DNA from 4 places in the Paenibacillus sp. Y280 genome. Region 2 is predicted to be linked to each of the others. Evidence: predicted binding sites of a transcription regulator. Region 2 holds the regulator's gene; each other region holds the start of a gene.
The links. Region 2 encodes Rex, which represses fermentation and respiration genes when NADH is low (regulators of the CRP and FNR family bind a similar motif). Its sites were predicted from a motif close to TTGTGAAATATTTCACAA; they were not measured.

Region 1 (6,105 bases), on a different contig from region 2:
GGATTATAAAATACAGGAAGCGCATCATGCCAGAGTTACTGGACAGAAATTGTATGCGCAAGCGACAATTGACGATCTGACGGGCGTGTTTAACCGCAGACATTTTGTCGAGAGAGTGCGGGAGAATCTGAATGAGACAAGCTCGGGCTGCTCCTTGCTGCTTCTGGATATCGATGATTTTAAGAAGGTTAACGATGTACATGGGCATTTGGCAGGAGATAAGGTATTGATTACCTTTTCAAGCCTATTGCTTAAGGCTTATGCAGATTGCGGCATTGTAGGAAGAGTAGGCGGCGAGGAATTTGCGGTATTTCTAAGGGATAGCAGCGAGGGAGATAGCCAAGAACGGTCCGAGCGGCTGCGAAAAATGATAGAAAGCAGCGAAACGCATATAACCGAGGAGAAGTCCATTTCGGTCACGACCAGTGGCGGACTTATGTACACGGAAAGAAGCGGAATGACCTTTGAAGAGCTATTTCAGCTTGCGGACAAAGCCTTATACATCTCGAAAAATTCGGGCAAGAACAAAATTACGAGTGCCGCAGCTATTGATTGAGACGATTGCGAGTACGTAAACAAAAAAAGAAGGAGGGCAGCTTGCCCTCCTTCTTCCTATTTCCGTCTATTAGTACGCAAGTGCGAACAAACCGTGGATATGCGAAAGGTAACGAACGTTGCTCGCTTCCTTCATCAAGGATGCAGGCAAGCCTTTCAATTGCGTCGCATTGCCGCCGATCGTACCTACGCCGTCTTTGCGGCCAAGGCTGCCAAGCGTTCCGGAGAATACAGGTACGAACTTATCCATCACGCCGCCTTTGATTTGAACCGCTAGGTTGTAGCCTACCGTTTCGCCCATTTGCCATGCAAGCTGTGCTGTTGGCGGGTAAGGACGCTCGCTGCCTTCTGGGAATACAACTGCGCAGTCTCCAGCAAGGAAAACATCAGCATGAGATGTGGATTGCAGCGTTGGCGTAACGAGTGAACGGCCGCGGTCTTCTGCAAGGCCGCTGCTGCCGACAACAGGGTTGCCTTTTACGCCGCCAGTCCAGATGATTGTGCTGGACTCGATTGTGCGTCCGTCTTTAAGTGAAACGGAGCTTTTTGTTGCTTCTGTAATTGCAACGCTAGTAATGAAGTTTACGCCGCGTTTCTCAAGGCTTGTCACAGCACGGTCGATCAATACTTTCGGGAAGATTGGCAGAACGGCTGGACCAGCCTCTACGCAATAAAGCGAAATTTCATTGAAGTCGATTCCTTTGCTGCGGCAAATCTCAGGAAGTCTGTCAGCGAATTCGCCAACAAGCTCAACGCCAGTCAAGCCGCCGCCGCCCACAACGATCGTTGCGTCAGCTTTGTTGCCTGATTTTTTGTAAGCGTCAAGACGATCCTCAACATGCTTGCGGATGCGGTTGGCATCAGCAACGGATTTAAGAACAAGGCTGTTCTCTTCCAAGCCTGGGATACCGAAGTAGTTCGTTTCGCTTCCGAGCGCCACAACAAGCGTATCGTACTTCTGTACTTGACCGCTTGCAAGAACAACTTGCTTATCGTTTGGTTTAATTTCTTTCACCGAATCAACGATGATATTGACATGTTTGTCGCCTAGAAGCTTGCTAAGCGGAAGAGCAACCGCTTGCTCAGCAATGGTGTCTCCTGCAAGTCTGTGCAGCTCAGTAATGATTTGGTGAGTAGGGAAACGGTTCACGATTGTGATGCTAGCTTCTGCTGCTGACAAGTGTTTGCGTGCTGTTAGAGCAGTAAGCAAGCCGCCATAACCGCCACCAAGAATTAAAATTTGCTTCGACATGTTCATCCTCCGTTCGTTCTATGCGTAATCAGTGTATTATACGTTTTTGCGTTCAGACAACACGCTAAGGAAAGCTTGCGCAAAGCGCAGCGTTTTTTGAACTTCTGGATCCTTCAACATTTTCAACATAGCGAAGAGGCCAACAGTAGAACCGGCAGCTTCTTGGGAGCGCTCGCCCGCTTCAATAGCTGCTGTAGCGATACCTTTTGCTTTCTCTTGGACCGGTTTGACGAATTCACCGATACCTTGAGCGAAATCGTTGATCAATACTTTGTCTGTAGCAATGTTTTGTGCAAAATCATAAGCTTTGGTCATAAGCGTGACCATTTCAGCTAATTTCGGAAGATTGTCCACGAGCACAGTCAATGACTGTTGAACCTCCGGCTTCATTAACTGATCAAGTACATCCAACGATTGTTTCTCATCGATTAGGCTTGCTGCGATCTCTTGTCCTGCAGATGGTTGTGACATAATAGAATGTCCTCCTTTACGTAAAGTTGAAAGTAAGTTTTAGTCACAATTGTGTCAGCCGCTAAGGTAAGGATACACTGTTAAAAGATTGTTACACTTTTCACATAGTTTCTCGAAAAAATGTTTGTGTGCACATAACAGTTTAATCTCCGCTTCAAGAAAGGAGATGCGATAGCGAGTAGACGTAATCGGATTTGAACCCTTTGCTTCTATTCTACATCGTTTTAGGCAAAAGTTAAAAAGAAATTTATAACTTTTTTCAAAAAAAATAATGTTATGCGCTATCATGGACCGAAAGCACTATATTTTTAGAGAGGGAGTGACACATATGCAGCCTTTTACTCAAAGGGTTATTGCGGTCATTAAAGCCATTCCGGAAGGGTCAGTTATGACCTATGGACAAATTGCGGAGCATGCGGGAAGCCGCAGAGGCGCGCGTCAGGTCGTGCGGATTCTTCATTCGCTAAGCGATATTCATCAGCTTCCGTGGCACAGAGTCGTTAATGCAAAGGGAGAGATCGCGATTCGGGATGAGGAAGCCCGTTATATGCAGACGCTGTTCTTAAATGGGGAGGGCGTCGCAACGAGTGAGGAGGGGCGTGTCGATTTAGACAAATACCGACACCGCTGCGAGGCAGGGGATGGACCATTTTACCCAATAGAATGAGATTAAACGTTCACACAATACACAAAACTAAGTAAATATTTACCATACATAAATGAGGGTTGTGCAACATTCCAAAAAACCTCGCCGTCTAAAATCATGCAGGCCATTTCGATAACCGAACATGCAGCATGATTCAGAATTGGAGGAATGACAGATGAACAAAATGTACAAAGTATTAGCAACAGCGTCTATTTTTGCGATGGCAGCAATGCCGATGGCAGCAAGCGCGCAGGACGTTCCGCCTCATACGATCCATAACGGGCAAGGAAATGTTCAAAATCAATTTAAGATTGTACCGGCTACTATGGGTCAAATTACGAATTTCGTAAACGATAAAACAGGCAAATTCATTACCGTTACTGGCCGCGCTCTTGCGGTAGGCGATCAGAGTGAAATCGTACTATCGATCACCAAGGATACAAAGATTGTTGATGCAAAAGGAAAAAGAGTTCCTTTAAAAACGATTATTGATGAGAAGAAAGTCGTTAAAGCGTTTTACGGCGCAGCGATTACAAAAAGCATTCCAGCACAAGGAACAGCATTGACGCTTGTCGTACAAGACCAAAGCTTTACCGCAATTGACGGCACCGTGTCTGAAGTGAAAGAAAACGGGATTGTCGTAAAAGGAAAAGATATTTATACCTCGATCGAGGATACGATCGTTTTGCATTTTGCCGACAAAGCACAGCTTCTTGACCAAAATGGCAAGACTATTGAAGCTAACGCGATCAAGCCAGGCATGAGCGTCAAAGCGTTTTACGGCCCGGCCGTTACGATGAGCATTCCGCCTCAAGCAACAACAAAATATGTGGTGGTGGACACTACGGCTGACGAAAATGAGCAAAATGCAGTGGGCACAGACGGTATTATTACGAGCATTACGGATGATAAGTACACCGTAATTGGCAAGCCGATGGCTAAAGGCGGAGTAGATCATGTCATCCTAACCGTAGACGAGAAAACACAAATCGTAGGCCAAGATGGCAGCCCTTTAACGAAGGATGCTTTGAAAAATGATGTTCGCGTTGAAGTGAGCTATGGTGAAGTGTTGACAATGATCTACCCGGCTCAAACAACAGCCGAAAAAATTATTGTGAAAGAAACGGAAACGAGCAAAATTGAAGGCACAGTCGTCGCTTCGGATCGTACAACGGAAGGCCAAGTATATGTCAATGTAGGCTCTGACCAATCTACAAACAATGATATTATTCTGAATATCTCCGAGGACACAAAAGTGATTCCTCTGCTTGCCGGAGAACCCGTACTTAAAGCAGGAACCAAAATTGTCGCTTACCATTCCAAAATGATGACGAAATCGCTGCCGCCTATTACAAATGCTGAAATTGTGATCGTCACTTCCGATGATCATGCAGCAGCACCGAAGCAATAGCAATAATCGCTCTAAAAAAAGGAACCAGCCGATCTCTTATAAGGGATCGGCTGGTTTGTTATTGCGTGAAGGCTGTTAAATATCCCTCCGAAGCGCTTGAAGAACGTCGATCTTCTTCTCGCTATCAAGGCTTCCCGTAGACTCGTCTGCTATTGCCCGGGCAATACCTATACGCTGCTATTGGCCGCCTGGGGGGAATTGGATTTTGAGGAAATTAACTTTTTTTAATAAAGCCTCATTTGAAACCCCGTATCCGAACCTTTATTATGGTATAGACCAATCGGAAGGGAGAGCATCATCATGTCAACAGAACTTTCACCCAGCAATGTTCGCAATTTCACCGTTTCCACTGATATCTTTTATAAACCGAGCTTGGACATCTATTCGCAAATGATTTATATCGTGCTTAGCTCAAGCACCGCGGATTCCGCATCACTCACCATAGATGAGGTTGCCAAGAAAGGCCGTATGACAACGAAGTATGCGATTAAAGCGATGCAAGCCTTAGTTGATGAGCAGCTAATCCCACATAAATTGTTCCGCAAAATGATCGGTGAATTCCAGGATGACCGTTTGTCATGGGCGGCAAAAGGTCTGTTAACCTATTGCAAGGAGCATAAGGATATTAGTCTGCCAGAGCTTCTGGCGCTCTCTGATCAATCCGGCGAAGACGAGCAAAGCATTCGGAAGGCATTGATGGAGCTTGAGCGAAACGGCTATCTAGAGGATTTTCCCGAGCTTAGCAAGCTGGCGAATTAATAAAATAGCAGGATGTATGCAGCGTGGTTAGCAGCATTCATCCTGCTATTTTTTGTTATAAAGAGGCTTGGAGTTACTCCTTGCTTAATCGCTCCAGTATCGCATCGCCGCTCTTGCCCACCTTTACGTAAGCAAAGCGAGCATTTTGTTCGGTTTCAGTGCCGGTGCCCTCGGGCACAAAATACGTTTCGATACCGTAATTAATGGATTGCCAGCCGCTTGAGGTGCCATTGATCACGATCTCCTTGTCGGTTAGCGCTTCTCCGCTCGTATATAGTCGATCAAAAACGTAAACCCCGTTGTCGCCTGGACGGAGCACGACCTTGATCCGGCTAAGACTTCGGCGCGATTCGATTTCTTTAGCGACATTAGCCGGAGGGGTTGAAATGCTGTAGCCCAGCCTTACATAATCCCCCTGAAGGATAGACCTAGGATCAATCGGCTCGATCGCCAGCTTAATCGAGGTGCCCTTCGAGAGCAAGGCCTCGCTAGTTGCGGCATGATAGCCCACATAACCCAGCTGCAGCACAATAACGATGCCAATCAGTATAGGGCTTCTGCGCAGCAATCGGCTGAATGCATTGGCTTCTTCTGGAACAGCAGCTCTTGTGCGGTAGGCAAAAACATAAGTGATCGCAATCGCGATTAGGCCGAGCAGAGCGAGTGTGATCGATTTATGCAGCAGCGTCCAGAACAAATCGTAATATTTGAAAGCGATATATACAAACCAGAATATCAAGCTCACAGTGGCCTCGAGCACGCGGTTGCTTCGAACATAAAAGAACGCTAACGCTGTCACGACAATGAAGTTCAATAGGTTGAACAGCTCGTATGAATAAGGGAAAATATCGTCCATAAAGGTAAGCCAGAACAGAAGCAGCAGCGTGAAGAACAACCCGCATTCTCTTATATGCTGCTTTAGAGTGCCTTCTTTAACAAGAAGTTGACTTGCATAGATGACCGCGTTCAGGCTCGCCATAATGAACACGATGAAGGAAGCGGCTTGATATA
Region 2 (6,105 bases):
CAAATCGTGCGCGAGCCGGATGGTCTTGCCCTAAGCTCTCGGAATGTTTACCTAAACGCCGAGCAGCGCAGTCAGGCCGTTATTTTGTCCAGAACGCTACAGGAAGCCTCTGATTGGATGGCGGAGCCGGATCTGACGGTTGAACGCCTTCAGGCAAAGGTAAAGGTTCAATTGAGCAAAGCAAGCGAAGCGGTAATCGATTATGTGGAACTGCTTTATTATCCTTCCTTGCAGGCACCGGTGGCATCTGCTCTTATCGCATCCATTAATCAGCCTTTAATATTGGCGCTTGCCGTTAAATTTGGCGCAACTCGTCTTATAGATAATCAATTACTACAGGCAGCGGAGGTGAATGAGCATGTTCAGAACGATGATGAAATCCAAGCTGCATCGGGCAACCGTTACAGAAGCGAACCTGAATTATGTAGGTAGCATTACGATCGATGAAAATTTGATGGATGCAGCCAACCTATGGGAAAATGAAAAGGTCCAGATCGTTAACAACAACAACGGTGCGCGCTTCGAGACTTACGTCATCACCGGCGAACGCGGCTCAGGCGTTATTTGCTTGAATGGAGCAGCCGCAAGGCAGGTACAGCCAGGCGATCAGGTTATTATTATTTCCTATGCGATGATGACGGATGAAGAAGCTAAGCAGCACAAGCCAATCGTCACCATTCTCGATGCCAATAATCATCCTCTGCAGATTTTGAATGAAGAACTGCATGCGACAATCCTGTAACTTGCGAAATGGCAACGTTAATCCCTCCGTTATGTAACGATTGGGACACCGTATGAAAAGCGACGTTTAAACAAAAAATGAACATAACACTCCTTAATTCTCTGGCGAAGGCGGGATGCGGTATGTTCCAGCATATGTTTTCATCCATGAACGACATGCTTGATCAAATTATTGAACAGTATGAGGGTGCAGGTGCAAAGGAAAAGCAGCATTACGAAGAACAAATGGTACAATTGAAAAAAGTTAGCGATACATTTATAGAGCAGTGGCTTGAATTCGAGGAGAAATTTGCTGTCTTCAAGGAGCAGCAAAGTGATCTTGCCACAGCTCCGAAGCCACAGATGGAAGCTGCAGAGCAAAGCCTGCCTGCTTCATCAGCAGTACCCTGTAGTTTAGCCGATTTAGAAATACCAAATGAGCTTGCAGCAATTATATCCAAAGGTCAAGGCTATTATAAGTTATTTATGTTCTCGCACGCAGCGGTACAATTTCAAACGGCTATTTTGCAATCGCCGGAATGTAATTTGGCTAGACTATTTTTGGGGATGACCCAGATGCATCTTCAAAATTGGAGTGAAGCACAGCGCCATTTTCAATTGCTGATTGCGTTGACGGACTTCCCCAAATGGCTGGCTATGGGCTATAATGCGCTAGGGTGCATTCAAGCGGTGCATATGAATTTGGCGCAAGCGGAGCAATTATTCATGAAGGCTTACGATGTATGTCCAAGCTTCAAAGATCCGCTTAACAATTTGAAGTCTTGCCAAGAAACACCCAAGCAATTATCGTTATATTTCGGAAGCACGGAGCTGTGCTGTTTGTGAGAGGATCGGGGAATGAATGAAATTTGCAGTATTGGACTTAGAAACGACGGGAAATGGCTCGGAGGATGACATTTTGCAGGTTGGGCTGGTCATCGTTTCTGATGAGCTTGAAATCATCGATACGTTTAGCTCCTTTGTTCGGCCTAACATCCCAATACCGACTTTCATTACACAATTAACAGGCATTGATGAAACGGTCGTTGCGGATGCGCCAACGCTTAAAGAGGTCATCGCCAAGCTTGTTCCGTTATTGGATGATGCAGTGCTAGTTGCTCATAATGTTGGCTTCGATGCCGGCTTTTTGAATCAAGCGCTAGCCCGCTGCGGCATGCGTGCCTTTAACGGCCGAAGGCTGGATACGATTGAATTGCTTCGCATTTTATATCCCACAATAAATACGTATCAGCTCGGAGCCGTTTCTGAGCTGTTCGGAATACAGCATGATCAGCATCATCGTGCCGATAGCGATGCAAGGGCAACCGCGCTATTGCTTATCGAAACGATTACAAAGCTTCGCAAACTGCCGCTGCTCACTTTGCAGCGGCTATCTGCGCTTGTAGACGATGGCAGCGATTTGTGCTGGTTTATTAAGCATACGCAGCAGCAGATGGAGTATCGTACCGTCTTTGAATCGAATGAATACGATTACTTCAATCAATTTGCGATGAAGGTAAGAGAATGGAGCGATGAGCAGCCTGCCCGTACAGGCAGCAGCGACGCTTTGCCATTAACGGATGTATCTTTCGACAATTATTTGGCTGACGTCAGGCAGCGCTTTGAGCAAAAGTTCGAAAATTATGAAGAGCGTGAAGCGCAGGTATCGATGTTTAAAGAAGTGTTCGGCGCGCTCAATCAAAATCAGCATTTGCTTATCGAAGCGGGAACAGGTACAGGAAAATCGCTCGGTTATTTAATTCCTGCCCTTTACTATGGCATTCAGAACGGCAAGAAGGTTGTCGTCAGTACGCATACGATCAACTTGCAGGAGCAGCTGAGACAGCGTGATTTGCCGCTTCTCGAGGACATTTTGCCATTCGAATTTAGAGCTTCTATCTTCAAGGGCAGAGGCAACTACTTATGTCTGCGCAAGTTCGAAGGAAAAGTAAATACCAAAGACCTTGTTTCGCCAATTGAGGACACGGTCACTGCAGCACAGATGGTTGTCTGGCTTGGCGAGACGGAGACAGGCGATCAGGAGGAGCTTAACTTTGGCAACAAAGGCGCCGAATTTTGGTCAACGGTAGCAAGCGACACGGATTCTTGCTTGAATCGGGCTTGTCCATGGTTCAAGCGATGCTTCTATCACCGTGCTAAGCATGAAGCGAATATTGCGGACGTTACGATAACGAATCATTCGATGCTGTTTACGGACGTTCAAGCCGATCATCGTTTGCTTCCGGCCTATTCTCATCTTATTATTGATGAAGCGCATCATGTTGAAGAGGTGGCTGGCAAGCATCTCGGCATGCAAATCAATTATTTTTCTTTGACACAGGCTGTGCTTCGCTTGTTCAAGGACAATCGTTCAGGGCTGTTGCCTGCGCTGCGTCAGAAGCTTATGTACGAGGATGACGCTCACCAAGCTTCCTGGCTGGAGACGATTGATACGGTTATTCCTATTTTTCAAGAGATTAAGGAGCACTGGGATAAACTATTTGAAATGCTTTATAGCTTTACGTCTACCTCTTCGGATAGTCCAACCGAAAACGGGCAGTCCGTGTGCCGCCTTAAGAAAAACGAGCTTCCAGCAAGCTGGGAAGATGGCGTTACAGTTGAAGAGAATTTACATACCGAGCTTAACCGTGTAGTTCGTACTGTAGACAAGATGGTTACCGATATTAAAGACCGTGTAGACGATTCTGGCGTACAAGCGATCATTACCGATCTTAACGGAGCCGTTCGCGATTTATCGCGTCTTAAGGATGAGCTGCGGACCTTTATAAAGCTTGATCTTGCGGATTCGGTATTTTGGATCGAGGCGAGCAGCACTTACCGTCATCGGTCTGTACAATTGTATGGCGTTCCTGTAGATGTAAGCGCGCAGCTTCAAAAGTACTTCTTTGATGTAAAAGAGAGCATCGTATTGACGTCAGCAACGTTATCGGTGCAAAAATCATTTCAATATGCATCAGAGCAGCTCGGGCTGACTGGCTATGAAGAGCAAGGAAAGCTTAAAACCGTACAGCTTCCCTCGCCCTTCAACTATAGGGAGCAGGCACTCGTTGTCATACCTCGTAATTTTCCGGTGCTGCGAGGCGCTGCTGTAGATGATTCTTACTTGGATATGCTTGTAAAATCGCTCGCAGACGCTGCAAAGGAAACGAACGGGAGAATGCTCGTGCTGTTTACGTCCTACCGGATGCTTAAGCAGGTATATGAGCCGCTTAAGGATCAATTAAGCGCAGCAGGCATTCAAGTACTCGGACAGGGCATCGACAGCGGCAACCGTACAAAGCTCACTAGACGATTCCGCCAGACGCCTGAGTCTGTTCTTCTTGGTACGAGCAGCTTCTGGGAAGGTGTAGATATTCCTGGCGAAGCTTTGATTTGCCTGGCTATCGTTCGATTGCCATTCCAGCCGCCGAATCATCCATTAGCAGAGGCCAAGGCTGAAATGCTGCAGCGTCAAAAGCAAAACCCATTTATGAAGCTGTCTATTCCTCAAGCGGTTATACGCTTTAAACAGGGCTTCGGAAGGCTTGTAAGAACATCGCAGGATAAGGGTATTGTAATCATATATGATACGAGGGTAATTGATACGTACTATGGGAAGCATTTCTTATATTCCTTGCCGGGTCCAAAAATCGAAACGATGCATACGGATCAAATGATTGTACGGATGCGGGAATGGTTGTCGGAAGAAAAGCAGGAAGTTCCGCAGTTGAGTCAAGCTGCGTCTAGTGCTGAGGAGGAGAAGCGATGAAGCAAACGAAAATATCGGAGGCCGTAGTCAGAAGGCTCCCGATTTATCTCCAAGTATTGAACGAAATGCATAATCGCGAAATTCAAACCGTTTCATCACAAGAATTAGGCGTGAAGCTTGATCTAAATCCTGCTCAAATCCGTAAGGATCTTGCTTATTTCGGTGATTTTGGGCGCAAGGGTGTCGGCTATGACGTCGTTTATTTAATTGAAAAGATACGGCAGATTTTGAAGGTTGATCAGACGATCAAGGTTGCATTGGTGGGAGCCGGCAATTTAGGACATGCCTTATGCAATTACAATAAATACTCGAAGGACAACATGCAAATTACGGCCGTATTCGATGTGCACCCAAGCAAAATCGGAACGAGCATTAACAATTTGATCGTGCTGCCTATGAGCGAATTGGTTAATACCGTTTCGGAGCAAAAGATTAGAATTGGCATTATAACGGTGCCGGCTTTTGAAGCACAAAATGTCGCCAATCAATTCGTGGAGGCAGGCGTAGAGGGGATATTGAACTTTGCGCCTGCCATCCTGCGCGTACCGGATGAAATTCGGATACATAACGCGGATTTCACTAAGGAGCTGCTTAGCTTAGCTTACTATTTAGTTAGAGAAGGAGAGTCCAAGGATGAGTCAGATTTGGATTGAAGATGGTTTGTTTGTTACGATGGATGATGCAAATCCAACGTTTAAGGGACATATGGTCGTTACGGATGACCGGATTACCTACATAGGTACGGAAGCGCCTGTACAGCTTTCAGAAGGCGTCCAAAAAATCGACGGAAGCAAGCTGGCATTTATGCCAGGCCTTATTAACACACATGGCCACGCGGCGATGAGCCTGCTGCGGGGATACTCCGATGATCAGAATCTGCAAGTATGGCTAGAGCAGAAAATGTGGCCGATGGAAGGAAAATATGTCGATCAGGATACGCGTGCCGGCAGCGCTCTTGCTATTGTTGAAATGCTCCGCTCGGGTACAACGGCTTTTGTCGATATGTATGATCGGATGGATCAGGTTGCACAAATGGTAGAACAGAGCGGTATCCGCGGCGTATTGACACGAGGTGTAATTGGCCTATGCCCGCCGGACGTTCAAGAGGCAAAGCTTGCTGAGGCAATCGCATTCGCGCGCGATTGGAACGGCAAAGCGGATGGCCGCATTACAACGATGATTTCTCCGCATGCGCCTTATACATGTCCGCCGGATTATATTGAACGGTTTGTCCAGGCTGCACATGATTACAACTTGCCGCTGCATACGCATATGTCCGAAACATTAGCTGAGGTTGAGCAAAATGTTAGAGATTACGGCGTTCGTCCCGTTGAGCATTTGGAGCGGCTTGGCTTCTTCTCGCGCCCAGCGCTCGTTGCGCATGCCGTGCATCTAAACGATGCTGAGATCGAGATCCTTGCTGCCAAGGGGGTAGCGGTATCGCATAACCCAGTAAGCAATCTTAAGCTTGCGAGCGGCATCGCGCGCGTACCCGACCTGCTTCGTGCCGGCGTGACCGTATCGCTTGGAACGGACAGTGTCGCAAGCAACAATAATTTGGATTTGTTTGAGGAAATTCGGTTCTCTGCTCTGCTGCACAAAGGCGTGTCAGGCGA
Region 3 (6,105 bases), on a different contig from region 2:
GGCGGTTGTGCATTGATCCTCGAACGCCCGGTCCGCCAAATAATCTACACGCGATTCGAACTGCTCGGCCTGGAAGCCCAAGTCCTGAAACTTCTCGGGAATGCCAAGCGTTTTGTTCAACTTGCGAACCGCTTCGATCAGGCTGTTCACGCCTTCCTCCGTCGTCTTCGCAGGAAGCCCCAGCATACGGGCAATCTCGGCATATCGCCGATCTGCAATAAAGTGATCGTATTTAGGGAACGAAGTAAACTTCGTCGGTTTCTTAGCATTGTAGCGTATGACATGCGGCATTAGAATCGCATTCGTGCGTCCATGCGCCGTGTGGTATTCACCGCCCCATTTATGGGCCAAGCTATGATTGATCCCAAGGAAAGCGTTAGCGAATGCCATTCCGGCAATCGTCGATGCGTTATGCATCTTCTCGCGGGCGATCGGATCTCCAGTCGCAAAGGACTTCTCCAGGTTCTGGAACACCAGCTCAATCGCCTTCATCGCCAAGCCGTCCGAGTAATCGTTAGCCATGACCGATACGTAAGCTTCTATCGCATGGGTAAGGACGTCCATGCCCGTATCGGCTACCGCTGTTTTCGGAAGGCTGTATACATAATCCGGATCTATGATCGCTACATCCGGCGTCAGCTCATAATCGGCAAGCGGATACTTCGTGTTCCCTTTTTCCTTATCTGTGATGACAGCGAAAGAAGTGACTTCCGAGCCCGTGCCCGATGTCGTTGGAATCGCGACGAACTTCGCCTTGCGCCCCAGCCGCGGATATTTGTAAACCCGTTTCCGGATATCCATGAATTTCTGCTTCAGTGCATCAAAGCTCGTATCCGGATATTCATAGAACAGCCACATCGCTTTGGCAGCATCCATCGGTGACCCGCCGCCCAGTGCGATAATGCAATCCGGGTTAAAGCTGGCCATCTGCGCCCGGCCCCGTTCAACCGTTTCTACCGACGGATCGGGCTCCACATCCGAGAATACTTCGATGTAAACCGGGAGCTGGCGTTTGCGAAGATAATACTCCACCCGCTCTACGTAGCCGAGCTTCACCATCATTGGATCCGTAACAATCATGACCCGCGTAATGTCCGGCATTTTCTCCAGATACTGCGTTGCTCCTTTTTCAAAATAAATTTTTGGCGGTATTTTAAACCACTGCATATTGACGGTCCGGTAAGCGACCCGCTTCAAGTTAATCAAATTAACCGCACTGACGTTAGAAGTCGTGGAGTTATGTCCATAAGAACCGCAGCCCAGTGTCAGAGAAGGCAGGTTCGTGTTGTAAATATCGCCGATCGCTCCGTGCGTGGAAGGCGAATTCACAATAATGCGTCCTGTTTGCAGTTTATCGGAGAAGGCCCCGATGACTTTTTCATTCTGCGAATGAATGACCGATGAATGTCCCATTCCGCCAAACTTGACGATCTCTACGGCCCTCTCAATGCCTTGCTCTGCATTCTTCACTTTGTAGCAAGCGAGTACAGGACTTAACTTCTCGGCCGATAATGGGAAGGCCTCGCCTACGCCCGCTAATTCAGCCACTAATATTTTGGTTGCCGATGGAACGTTGATGCCCGCCATTTCGGCGATTTTCACAGCGGATTGGCCTACGATAATCGCGTTAACCGCACATTTTTCAGTGTTAATCACCAGCCCCGAGACAGCTTCCGTTTCTTCTTTGTTCAAAAAATAGCAACCTTGCTCAGTCATCAGCTTTTTGGTATCCACAAATATCGATTCTTCAATAATAACGGCCTGCTCCGATGCGCAAATCATGCCGTTGTCGAACGTTTTGGAAAGGATCAAATCGTTGACAGCCTGCTGCAAATTGGCCGATTTTTCAATGAAACACGGCACATTGCCTGGTCCTACCCCCAGAGCCGGTTTGCCGGTACTGTAAGCCGCCTTTACCATGGATGATCCCCCCGTGGCAAGCACCAGGGCAACATCCGGGTGGTTCATCAGGAGCTGCGTAGCCTCTACGGATGGATGTACAACCCATTGCATGCAATGCTCAGGCGCACCAGCTTTCACAGCCGCATCAAGCAATGTTGCTGCTGCCGCAGCGCTTGATTGTTGAGCCGAGGGGTGAAAGGCGAAAATGATAGGATTCCGGGTTTTCGTCGCGATTAACGACTTGAACATGGTCGTTGATGTCGGGTTCGTGACAGGCGTTACCCCAGCGATAACCCCAACCGGTTCAGCAACCATCTGATAGTTCTCGTACGAGTTTTCTTCAATAACGCCTACCGTTTTATTGTTTTTAATGCTGTGATAAATGTATTCCGTAGCGAACAGATTTTTCGTAATCTTGTCTTCGTAGACGCCGCGTCCCGTTTCCTCCACAGCCAGCTTTGCGAGTGCCATATGCCGATCGACGCCGGCCAGCGCCATCTGTTGAACAATGTGATCGACTTGCGCTTGATCCAGCTTCAGAAATTGCTGCTGAGCTTGTTTAGCTCGAGCCACCAGTTGATTGACTTCTTCCCCGGCCGAGATTTTTTCGGTTGCTTTCGCTTCTTTCGTTGCCAAACGCCATCCACTCCTTTATATTGTCAAAAATGTGCTGCCATGCTTTGTTGTTATGCTTTTAGCTTAAGCCGAATCGAAATCCCAAACTATGATTAAAGTCACAGTTGGAAACCGTTCTTCATGAACAATTTGTGAATATTTTCACAATATAATTGATGAGAAATCCTCTAACGAGGCTTATCCAGGATGGGCGACAGATTGAGTTATCAATCCTGCCGCCGCTTTTACCCAAAAAAGCACCGAATCACTTGTTACTGCTTCGAAGCTTCCCACCGGCTCATTGCCTCAAAATCCTCAATCGACTTTATACTGGACACAAAATTCAAGTCGACACCGTTCTCGTACAAAAACCGGTCATCCTGTTCGCTCCAAAAGACATGCTTCAGCAAAGCAGAGATCTGCGTTTCCCCCTGATGAAGAAGCGGAACGATATGCGAGGCGCACATCCGATCATAAACGGCGTGTAAAGGATAAATCTCCCCAGCGATCAAAGGCACTACAGCTTCAAAACCATCACGCTTCCTTTCCAGCATTAACTCCGCCGCTTTACTGGAAATGAATGGCATATCGCACCCAACTACCCACACAGAAGCGTGCTTCGCAAGAGACAATGCAGCGTGCAGCCCTCCAAGAGGGCCATGACCTTCATAAAAGTCGGTAATAATTCGTACCGATCGATTAACTATATTTAAAAAAGGCTTAGGATCATGGGTAACAACAATCAATTCGTCACATAAATCCCGCATACGATCCAATTGCCTCGCAATCATTGGTTTTCCGCCAAAAGGAAGGAGTGCCTTCAGCTCTCCCTTCATTTGACGATTTGTTCCACCTGCCAAAACAACTCCTGAAAGCATCGCCATCACTTCTCCTTTTCTGATTCGTATAGTTTCACATTAGACAAAATAATGGACTGTGTAAGTGAAGAATGTCACACTGCCGACAAATGTGATTGTGATGTAAATCACATCGATAGATAGGAAAGATGGATATACTATATTAACTATTAATGATTTAGGAACGGAGCGATCATGCCAATGAATATATCGAACAGTTCAACTGAATCCAATGTCCGGAACACGGAATGTTTTTCTGCTGACAACCTCATGAAATTGCAGCAAATTATGTACGAGACCAAAGCTGTTAGCGGTTCGCATTTATTTTGGGAAGGCGACCCTGCCGACAAGTTGTATTTTATTAAAAGCGGGAGAATTAAAATGACAAAATCTTCGGATGAAGGCAGACAATTCATCTTATATATGTATCAGGAAGGTGACATGTTCGGACAAATAGATCCATTTCGCAAGTCTTCCCATGTGTTTAACGCAGTCATTATCGAAGATAGTATAGTTGGAGTTATCCTTCAGAAAGATTTGGAAGTACTGCTGTGGCAAAACGGGGACCTTGCAGTGGAATTCATGAAATGGATGGGGCTTGTTCATCGTATGACCCAGACTAAATTCCGTGATTTAATGATGTTCGGCAAGCAAGGCGCACTCTGTTCATTGCTGATCAGACTGGCCAATACCTACGGTGTTGAACATGAGAACCACATTTGGATATCAAAGACTCACACAAACACCGAATTCGCCGATATGATCGGGGCTACCCGGGAGAGTGTGAATCGGATCCTGAGTGAATTGCGTAGAGAAAATGCGATTGCGATTGAGAATGGTCACATTGTTGTAAAAGACCTTTCATACTTGCGCGACATATGTCACTGCGAGGGATGCCCTAAGGATATTTGCAGAATGTAATAACCGCATCTAAACGTTAGTCACCCTTCCAAAAACATCCCCTGCCCCATGCGCTGTTGCGCATAAAGCAAGGGATGTTTTCACACACCTATGGCTATCTTCTTGTTTTAGTCATATCGCTGAACATGGCGGCAAAGCATTTGATTTCACCTGCATCGTTACGGATACTATTAATGGTTAGCCATTCTAGATATACTTCTCCATTTTTGCGCCGGTTCCATATTTCCCCCTGCCAGCTTCCGGTATTTGTCAAAGATGCCCACATGCCCGTGTAAAAAGCAGCATCCTGCTTACCCGATTTCAGTAAGCTCGGCGATTTACCAACAGCCTCCTCAGCCATGTATCCGGTAACTTCGGTAAATGGGCCGTTTACAGATTGAATAACGCCTTTAGCATCAGTGACCATTATTCCTTGGGATGTTTGATCCAAAATGCTTAAGGTTAAACTCATCTTCTCCTGATAGAACATCCAGATCACAAGAATTAAGCTTGCCAGAGCCACCTCGGACAACGCCATAAATCCGATCGCATAATGCCCGGTCAATTTGAAGATCGCCGATAAGATTAGCGGTGGAAAAAACCCGCCTAAGCCTCCCATAGCCGAAATAAGTCCATTCGCAATTCCCGCTTGCTTCGAGAAGTACAGCGGAACAAGCTTGAAAATGGTGCCGTTCCCTGTTCCCGCGCACAGTGCTATTGTTAAACATCCTACCGTATAGATTTCAATTGACGGAGCAAATGATAAGATAACGGCCGACAGGGTTAATCCACCAAAAACAATCATCAGGATTTTGAATGGGTTCCATCTGTCTCCCATCCAGCCGCCAACAGGTCTCATTATGGTAGCCAGAACAATGAATCCGGCTGTGCGGATGCCTGCATCTACTTTGGTTAATTCGAAATGGGTAACTAGAAAGTTAGGCAAATAGACGGTAAATGCGACAAACGAGCCGAAGGTAATGAAGTAAAATAAGCATAATAGCCATAATCTTTCGTTTCGGTAAACCCCTTTAATCTGGTCCGACAAAGAAGTGACGATTTTAGGCTCCTTCTTATCCCCCAAGATAAAGTTAATGGCTATAAAGATACCAAGAAGCAAGCCATACATAAGGACTGTCTTTTCCCAGCCGATATAATTTGCGACCACCGGCGCTGAGAAAGCGGTTATCGCGGTGCCCAAATTTCCTATCCCATAGATCCCGTTCACAAGCCCATGCTTCTCTTTCGGGTAGTACTTCGGCAGAGAGGTAACCCCAACGGAAAATACCGCTCCGCCAATTCCTAGAACCATCCCCCCCATAATCAGGTCTATGAAGGAGTCCGCTATGCTAAGCCAGTATATCGGTGCCAGCAGCAGCAGAAAACTAATGACGAACAACTTGCGAGCGCCGTACCGATTGGTCCAATAACCCACCGGAATACGCAACAAGGAACCAAACAGTATGGGTGTGGCTGTAACCCAGGCCAACTGACCGGCACTTAATGAAATGTCCTCTTTAATAAATGAGATCAAAGAAGACAGTATGACCCAAACCATAAAACCTAGAATAAGACTGAGTGTCTGAACTGATAATTGAAGTTTATTACCGTTCATGGTTAATCCCTTCCCTTCTGTGCAGATGCGAATTTTGTTTACCTGACTTGTAAGCTTATTAAACCATCCAAAGCGCATAAGCCGCAGTGACCTTTATCACACGGGAATGGCTGAATCGGAAACCTGCCATTTAGCCCAGAATGAAGACGATCGATCTTTAGTCGCATGAACTAATAATGGAATTGGCAATGACAAAAAAGGAGAAATTAAATAATT
Region 4 (6,105 bases), on a different contig from region 2:
CTGCCGCGCGAATGCCGCCAGCGCCTTTGATGTGATTGTCCTTAATCATCACCGCATCGTACAGTCCGAACCGGTGATTGGCACCGCCGCCTACCCGTACTGCATACTTCTCCAGCATCCGGTGGCCTGGCGTCGTTTTGCGGGTATCCACAAGACGAACCGGAAGCCCTTCAAGCGCATCAACGAAAGCGCGTGTCTTGGTAGCTATGCCCGAGAGCCGTTGCATTAAGTTCAGTGCTAGGCGCTCGCCTATAAGCAAGCTGTGCGTACTGCCCTCTACTGTAGCGATTACTGTACCTTTATCTACATGTTCGCCATCCTGCACCTTTTGCTCGAATACAAGCGACGAATCTACAACCTCAAATACAAGCTTAGCGATAGGAAGCCCTGCAATAATGCCGCTCTCCTTCACGTGAATAACAGCCTTCGACTTCGACTCTCTAGGAATCGTTGTCTCGGTCGTTATGTCTCCGCTGCCTAAATCCTCTGCGAGCCAGCCGCGAATTTGATCGCGCACTGCAGCATCATACCCGCCTGCCGTCCATTCATACATCCTCTATTCGCTCCTCCGTCAGTCCATATAGACGGTGCAACACCGTATGCTTCCTCCATGCCGCATCGTCGCGTACCGGAAAATCCTCCCGGTAGTGAGCTCCCCGGCTTTCTTCCCGCGAAAGCGCCGCTTCCGTGGTCAGCATCGCGCAGGTTAGCAAATTAGCAAACTCATACTCTTCACGCTCGGTTAGAACCGATTGATAAATCGAAAGCTGCCGCTTCAATTCCTCAAGACCCTTCTCAAGCCCCTTTGCATCACGGCGCAGGCCGGCATAACGCACCATAATTTTTTGCAGCTTAAGCCGTCTTTCTACAACAGCTTGAATCGATGTACCGCTTCGCTCGATTTCATTTTCAATAATAGGAACCAACGTACTGCTTGGCAGCTCATTTATTCGCTTCACGATTCTTCTGCCAAATACGATCGCTTCAGACAACGAATTGCTTGCCAGTCGATTAGCGCCATGAACACCCGTGGATGATACCTCGCCGCATGCAAACAAACGCTTAATGTTCGTTTCCCCATTTAGGTCGGTTTTCACTCCTCCCATCATGTAATGCATAGCAGGGGCAACTGGAATCCAATCGGACGTTAAGTCGAGACCGTATCTCAAGCAGTATTCATATATAGTAGGAAAACGGTGCTTCACCATTTCCGCCGATTCATGCGTAATATCAATATAGACGAAGGTTGATTTCGTCTCTTCCATCTCGCTGACGATCGCTCTTGCCACAATGTCCCTTGGCGCCAGCTCCAGCTGCTCATGGTAACGCTCCATGAAGCGCTCTCCTTTTATGTTGCGGAGATACGCCCCTTCTCCGCGCACGGCTTCCGAAATGAGAAATCTCGGCGCGCCCGGATAGCAAAGGGAAGTCGGATGGAATTGAATAAACTCCACATCCTGTATGTATGCTCCTGCACGATAAGCCATCGCAATGCCGTCTCCCGTTGCAACCTCGGGATTGGTTGTATAGCGGTAGAGCTGACCGGCTCCGCCGGAGCTCAGGATGACCGCTTTTCCTTTCACGAACAATCGTTGACCGCTTGGCTTCTGAACAATAACGCCGCAGCATTCGCCGTCCTGAGTAATAAGGTCGATCACAAAATGATCGTCCCACACTTCTATTTTCGGATTAGCAATAGCGGTTTCCGATAGCGCTCTAACGATCTCAAAGCCCGTCGCATCACCGTTGGCATGCAAAATACGCCGCTGGCTATGCGCGCCTTCCTTCGTAAGCGCAAACTCGCCATTTTCCAAATCGAATTGGGTACCCATCTGGATCAGGCTGCGAACGCCCTTTGGTCCTTCATGAACGAGCACATCAACCGCTTCGTTCGAGCACAGGCCAGCCCCTGCAACGAGTGTATCCTGCCTGTGGTAAGCGGGCGAATCCTCGTCCGATATAACAGCAGCGATACCGCCTTGCGCGTAGCGCGTGTTGCTGTCGAGCAGCGATTTTTTGGTAATCATAAGAACGGAATGATGCTCGGTTGACCGTATAGCTGTAAAAAGACCGGCAATGCCGGCCCCGATAACGATGACATCTTTTTCAATAACAGGCAGCTCACTCAACTGCACATCGACTAAATATCTGGGAATCATTATGGCTCCTCCAAGCGTAAACGGCAAAAGCCGGCTTTGGCTTTGTTGCTTTCGTTTCGTGGTGAAATATAAGCATAATAGGAAATGAGTACGAATAAGTCTTATATTTCAAACATAGGAGTAGCGCATACTACTTCACGAGTAGCATGCGCTCCAAGGACAAACGTGCTTGATCCGCAACATGCGGCGGTACATAAATTTGAGGCTGCATCGTCTCCAAGCATTTTACGAGCTTCTTCAAATTATTTACCTTCATGTTAGGACATACCAAATATTTAGATGCAAAATGGAATGTTTTGTCTGGGCTGTCTAGTCGAAGCTGGTAGCCTGTACCGTCCTCTGTGCCTACGATAAACTCCTGGCACTCCGATTCTTTACAATATTTGATAATTGCGGTTGTACTGCCTACAAAATCGCCAAGCTCGACAACCTCAGGACGGCATTCCGGGTGAACAACAAACTGTGCGTTCGGATATTTCGCTTTCATTTCTTCTACGTCTTTCACGGTAAGCATGTCATGCGTGTTGCAGTAGCCTTCCCAGATAATCATTTTCTTATCGGTGTTCTGCTGCACATAGTGACCAAGGTTTTTGTCCGGTACCCAGATGATCTCGTCACCTTCAACCGAATTAACAACCTTAACCGCATTCGCCGACGTACAGCAAATATCAGTCTCAGCCTTGATTTCCGCAGACGAGTTGATATACGTAACGACCTTTGCATTTGGATGCTGCGCTTTCAGCTTGCGCAAGCCGTCCACGCTTACCATGTCTGCCATCGGGCAGCCTGCACGCTCGTCGGGAATGATGACCGTCTTGTTTGGCGCCAAAATCTTTGCGCTCTCGCCCATGAAGTGAACGCCGCAGAATACGATAACATCGGCATCCGTTTGGGCTGCCTTCTGAGCAAGCAGGAAGGAATCTCCGCGGAAATCAGCTACCTCTTGAATTTCATCACGCTGATAATAATGGGCTAAAATGATAGCATTCCGTTCTTTCTTCAACTGTAACAACCGTTCACGCAGCTCACGGTTTTGCTCCGCCTTGCGTTCCAGTGCCAGTGCTTCCACAGTAAATCCTCTCCTCTTATGAGGGATGGGGGATAATGCCCATTCCGTTATACGGCAAGCTGAACTTTGTGAATTGATGCACAAACTTAGAAAGTCGCTTACCTATAGTTTAAACCAAAAGGGATAAATTCATTTGATTAAGATTTAATTTACACGTGGTAGATGCTACTGTCAATGTATTAAAGGCCATTTTCGGGCAGCAATTTAAAATTAATTAACAAGTAGGCTATCTGATAGCAAAGTTCAACTTCATTAGGTGTTCAAAAATGAATAAAAGGCCTCCATCCATAATGGAATAGAGACCTTTGCATCTTTAATGACACTACCGCTTAGCCGGATCGTAAGGCTGTCCAAGTGCTGAAGGAGCGTTCGAGCGGCCGACCGCGCCTGCCAGAACGATTAGCGTCAATACGTAAGGCAGCATGTAGAAAAACTCAACTGGAATTTGCTTCGAGAATTCAAACAGCTGCGCGAAGCTTCTTAGTGCTTGTGCAAGTCCAAAGAACATGGCTGCTCCAACGACGCCAAGGGGATTCCATTTGCCGAAAATGAGCGCTGCCAGCGCGATAAAGCCTTGCCCGGAAATCGTATTATGCGCAAAGCTGCTCGTCGTAGTCAACGTAATCGTTGCACCGCCGAGACCTGCGAGCGCTCCGCTGAGCAATACACCGATGTAACGATATTTCGTAACGCTGATTCCGACAGTGTCCGCAGAGCTAGGATGCTCGCCCACCGCGCGAAGTCTTAAGCCAAATGGCGTGCGGAAAAGAACGAAATAGCTGACAACTGCAAGAATGATGACGATATATGTTGTTGGATAAGCAGTAAAGATCGCTTTGCCAAGCAGCGGTATATCCGATAAGAAAGGTATTTTCATTTTGTGAAATACGTTTGCAAGCTGCGGCGTTTGTCCCGAACCGTCAAATAAGCTTTTGGTTAAGTAAAGCGACAAGCCTAGCGAGAAAATGTTAATAACGACGCCTACGACCGTCTGATCGGCCCTGAACGTGATGGTGGATACGGCATGCAGCAGCGAAACTAAGACACCATATATGGCTGCCGCTACGAGTCCGATCCAAGGAGACGCATTTCCGAGGCCAGCCTGAATGGCATATTCGGTCGCAACCGCAGCAGCGAACGCGCCGGATACCATCAAGCCCTCCAGCCCAATGTTGACGACACCTGAACGCTCGGAGTACATTCCCCCGAGTGCTGCAAAGATAAGAGCGGTGGAAAACACAAGTGTTGTATTAATAAGCTGTCCAATGACATCGATTACGTTCATTCTACACCGCCTCCTTCCGCTTGCTTGCACGTTTATTTAGAAAAGGCTTCAAGAACCACTTCACCAATCCATGCGAAGCAACGAAGAAAATAACGGCGCCGATTACAATGCGCACAACCTCTGGCGGAACGCCAGCGCCAAAGCTCATGCCTGCCGAGCCGTAGCTGAGGCCGCCGAACAAGATTGCACCAAGAAGTACACCAATTGGCGTATTGCCGCCAAGCAATGCTACCGCAATGCCATCGAAACCGTATCCCGGTGAAGCAGCCATAACCGTCTGGTTGCCGAACACGCCCAAAATTTCAAACACGCCGCCGAGGCCGGCAAACACACCGCTTATAAACATCGATTTAACCATCGTTAATTTAACATTCATCCCCGCATACAGTGCCGCATCGGGATTATGTCCAACGGCGCGCAGCTCATAGCCTTGCTTCGTACGCCAAAGCACGATATAAAACACGACGATGCAGATGAGTGCAATGATCGTTCCCCAGTGCATCCGAGCGTTGTCCGTCAATTTAATAAGCCAGTCAATCTTCACCATTGCCGATTCATGAACGGCCATCGATTTCTGCTGACCCTTCTCGACCAGAAACTTCGCAATAATAAAATTAGACAAGAACAAGGCGATCCAATTCAGCATAATGGAAGAAATAACTTCGTTGACGCCGCGTTTTGCTTTCAAATATCCGGCAATTGCCGCCCATAGCCCACCGAATACAGCTCCCGTAATAATGGCAAGCGGAGCATGGATATACCAAGGCAAGTCGAGCAGAACGCCTATAATCGTTGCGCCTGTCATGCCCATTACAAATTGTCCCTCTACCCCGATATTGAAAAGTCCAGTACGGAAAGCGAACGAAACCGCAAGACCCGTAAAGATCAATGGAGTAATCGCCCGAACGGCTTCGCCCATGTTGTAAGGCGTGCTAAAGAGCTTGTCCAGCAATGAGCTGTAAGCCAGAATAGGATTGTAGCCTCCAGCTAGCATAGCAATAGCGCCGATCAATAGCCCGAGTATGATCGCCACACCTGGAATAAGGATAGAAGATTTATTAAATATTTTCTTTAATGTTTCCATATACGCTATCCTCTCCCCTCTGATGCAGCAACGGCCGACTTATTGCCAGCCATCATCAAACCAAGCTGTTGATCATCTCTGCGCTCAGCGTCAACCTCGCCCATTAGCTTGCCTTCGTACATGACCGCTATCCGATCGGATAAAGCATAAAGCTCATCAAGCTCGAAGGATACGAGCAAGATCGCTTTCCCCTCATTGCGGGCTTGTACCAGCCGCTTATGCACATATTCAATTGCGCCAATATCGAGCCCGCGTGTCGGCTGCACAGCAATAAGCAAATCAGGATCCTTATGCAGCTCGCGTGCGATAATCGCTTTTTGCTGGTTGCCCCCAGAGAGTGCGCGCGCATGAGTATGGATACCTGACGAGCGTACATCAAATTCCGTTACGAGCTTGTCAGCCAGCTTGTCCATCGCATCGTAGTCAATAAACATCGAGCGGCCAAATTCCGGCTCAAAGTAAGTATTTAAAATCATATTTTCACTAACCGAGAAATCAAGCACCAAAC

Region 1: AC1TPC_RS06895 (DUF1641 domain-containing protein) is a predicted target of Rex. The motif match lies at 2,367-2,384, and genes of this name have one in related genera.
Region 3: adhE (bifunctional acetaldehyde-CoA/alcohol dehydrogenase) is a predicted target of Rex. The motif match lies at 2,668-2,685, and genes of this name have one in related genera.
Region 4: nadA (quinolinate synthase NadA) is a predicted target of Rex. The motif match lies at 3,295-3,312, and genes of this name have one in related genera.

Annotation. Positions count from the first base shown of each region.
Region 1 is NZ_JBXCIW010000004.1:155,352-161,456, reverse strand. Features, by position in the region: gene AC1TPC_RS06905 (GGDEF domain-containing protein) at 1-556, shown strand, start outside; gene AC1TPC_RS06900 (NAD(P)/FAD-dependent oxidoreductase) at 626-1,807, opposite strand; gene AC1TPC_RS06895 (DUF1641 domain-containing protein) at 1,844-2,278, opposite strand; gene AC1TPC_RS06890 (MGMT family protein) at 2,607-2,945, shown strand; gene AC1TPC_RS06885 (peptidase) at 3,100-4,335, shown strand; gene AC1TPC_RS06880 (hypothetical protein) at 4,636-5,094, shown strand; gene AC1TPC_RS06875 (GDYXXLXY domain-containing protein) at 5,168-6,105, opposite strand, start outside.
Region 2 is NZ_JBXCIW010000003.1:40,931-47,035, forward strand. Features, by position in the region: gene panC (pantoate--beta-alanine ligase) at 1-432, shown strand, start outside; gene panD (aspartate 1-decarboxylase) at 359-742, shown strand; gene AC1TPC_RS04720 (hypothetical protein) at 865-1,566, shown strand; gene dinG (ATP-dependent DNA helicase DinG) at 1,583-4,489, shown strand; gene AC1TPC_RS04730 (redox-sensing transcriptional repressor Rex) at 4,486-5,142, shown strand; gene AC1TPC_RS04735 (amidohydrolase) at 5,123-6,105, shown strand, end outside.
Region 3 is NZ_JBXCIW010000021.1:33,891-39,995, reverse strand. Features, by position in the region: gene adhE (bifunctional acetaldehyde-CoA/alcohol dehydrogenase) at 1-2,538, opposite strand, end outside; gene mobA (molybdenum cofactor guanylyltransferase) at 2,790-3,395, opposite strand; gene AC1TPC_RS21530 (Crp/Fnr family transcriptional regulator) at 3,576-4,295, shown strand; gene AC1TPC_RS21525 (nitrate/nitrite transporter) at 4,390-5,889, opposite strand.
Region 4 is NZ_JBXCIW010000023.1:53,403-59,507, reverse strand. Features, by position in the region: gene nadC (carboxylating nicotinate-nucleotide diphosphorylase) at 1-553, opposite strand, end outside; gene nadB (L-aspartate oxidase) at 546-2,159, opposite strand; gene nadA (quinolinate synthase NadA) at 2,290-3,228, opposite strand; gene AC1TPC_RS22370 (ABC transporter permease) at 3,551-4,513, opposite strand; gene AC1TPC_RS22365 (ABC transporter permease) at 4,515-5,597, opposite strand; gene AC1TPC_RS22360 (ABC transporter ATP-binding protein) at 5,603-6,105, opposite strand, start outside.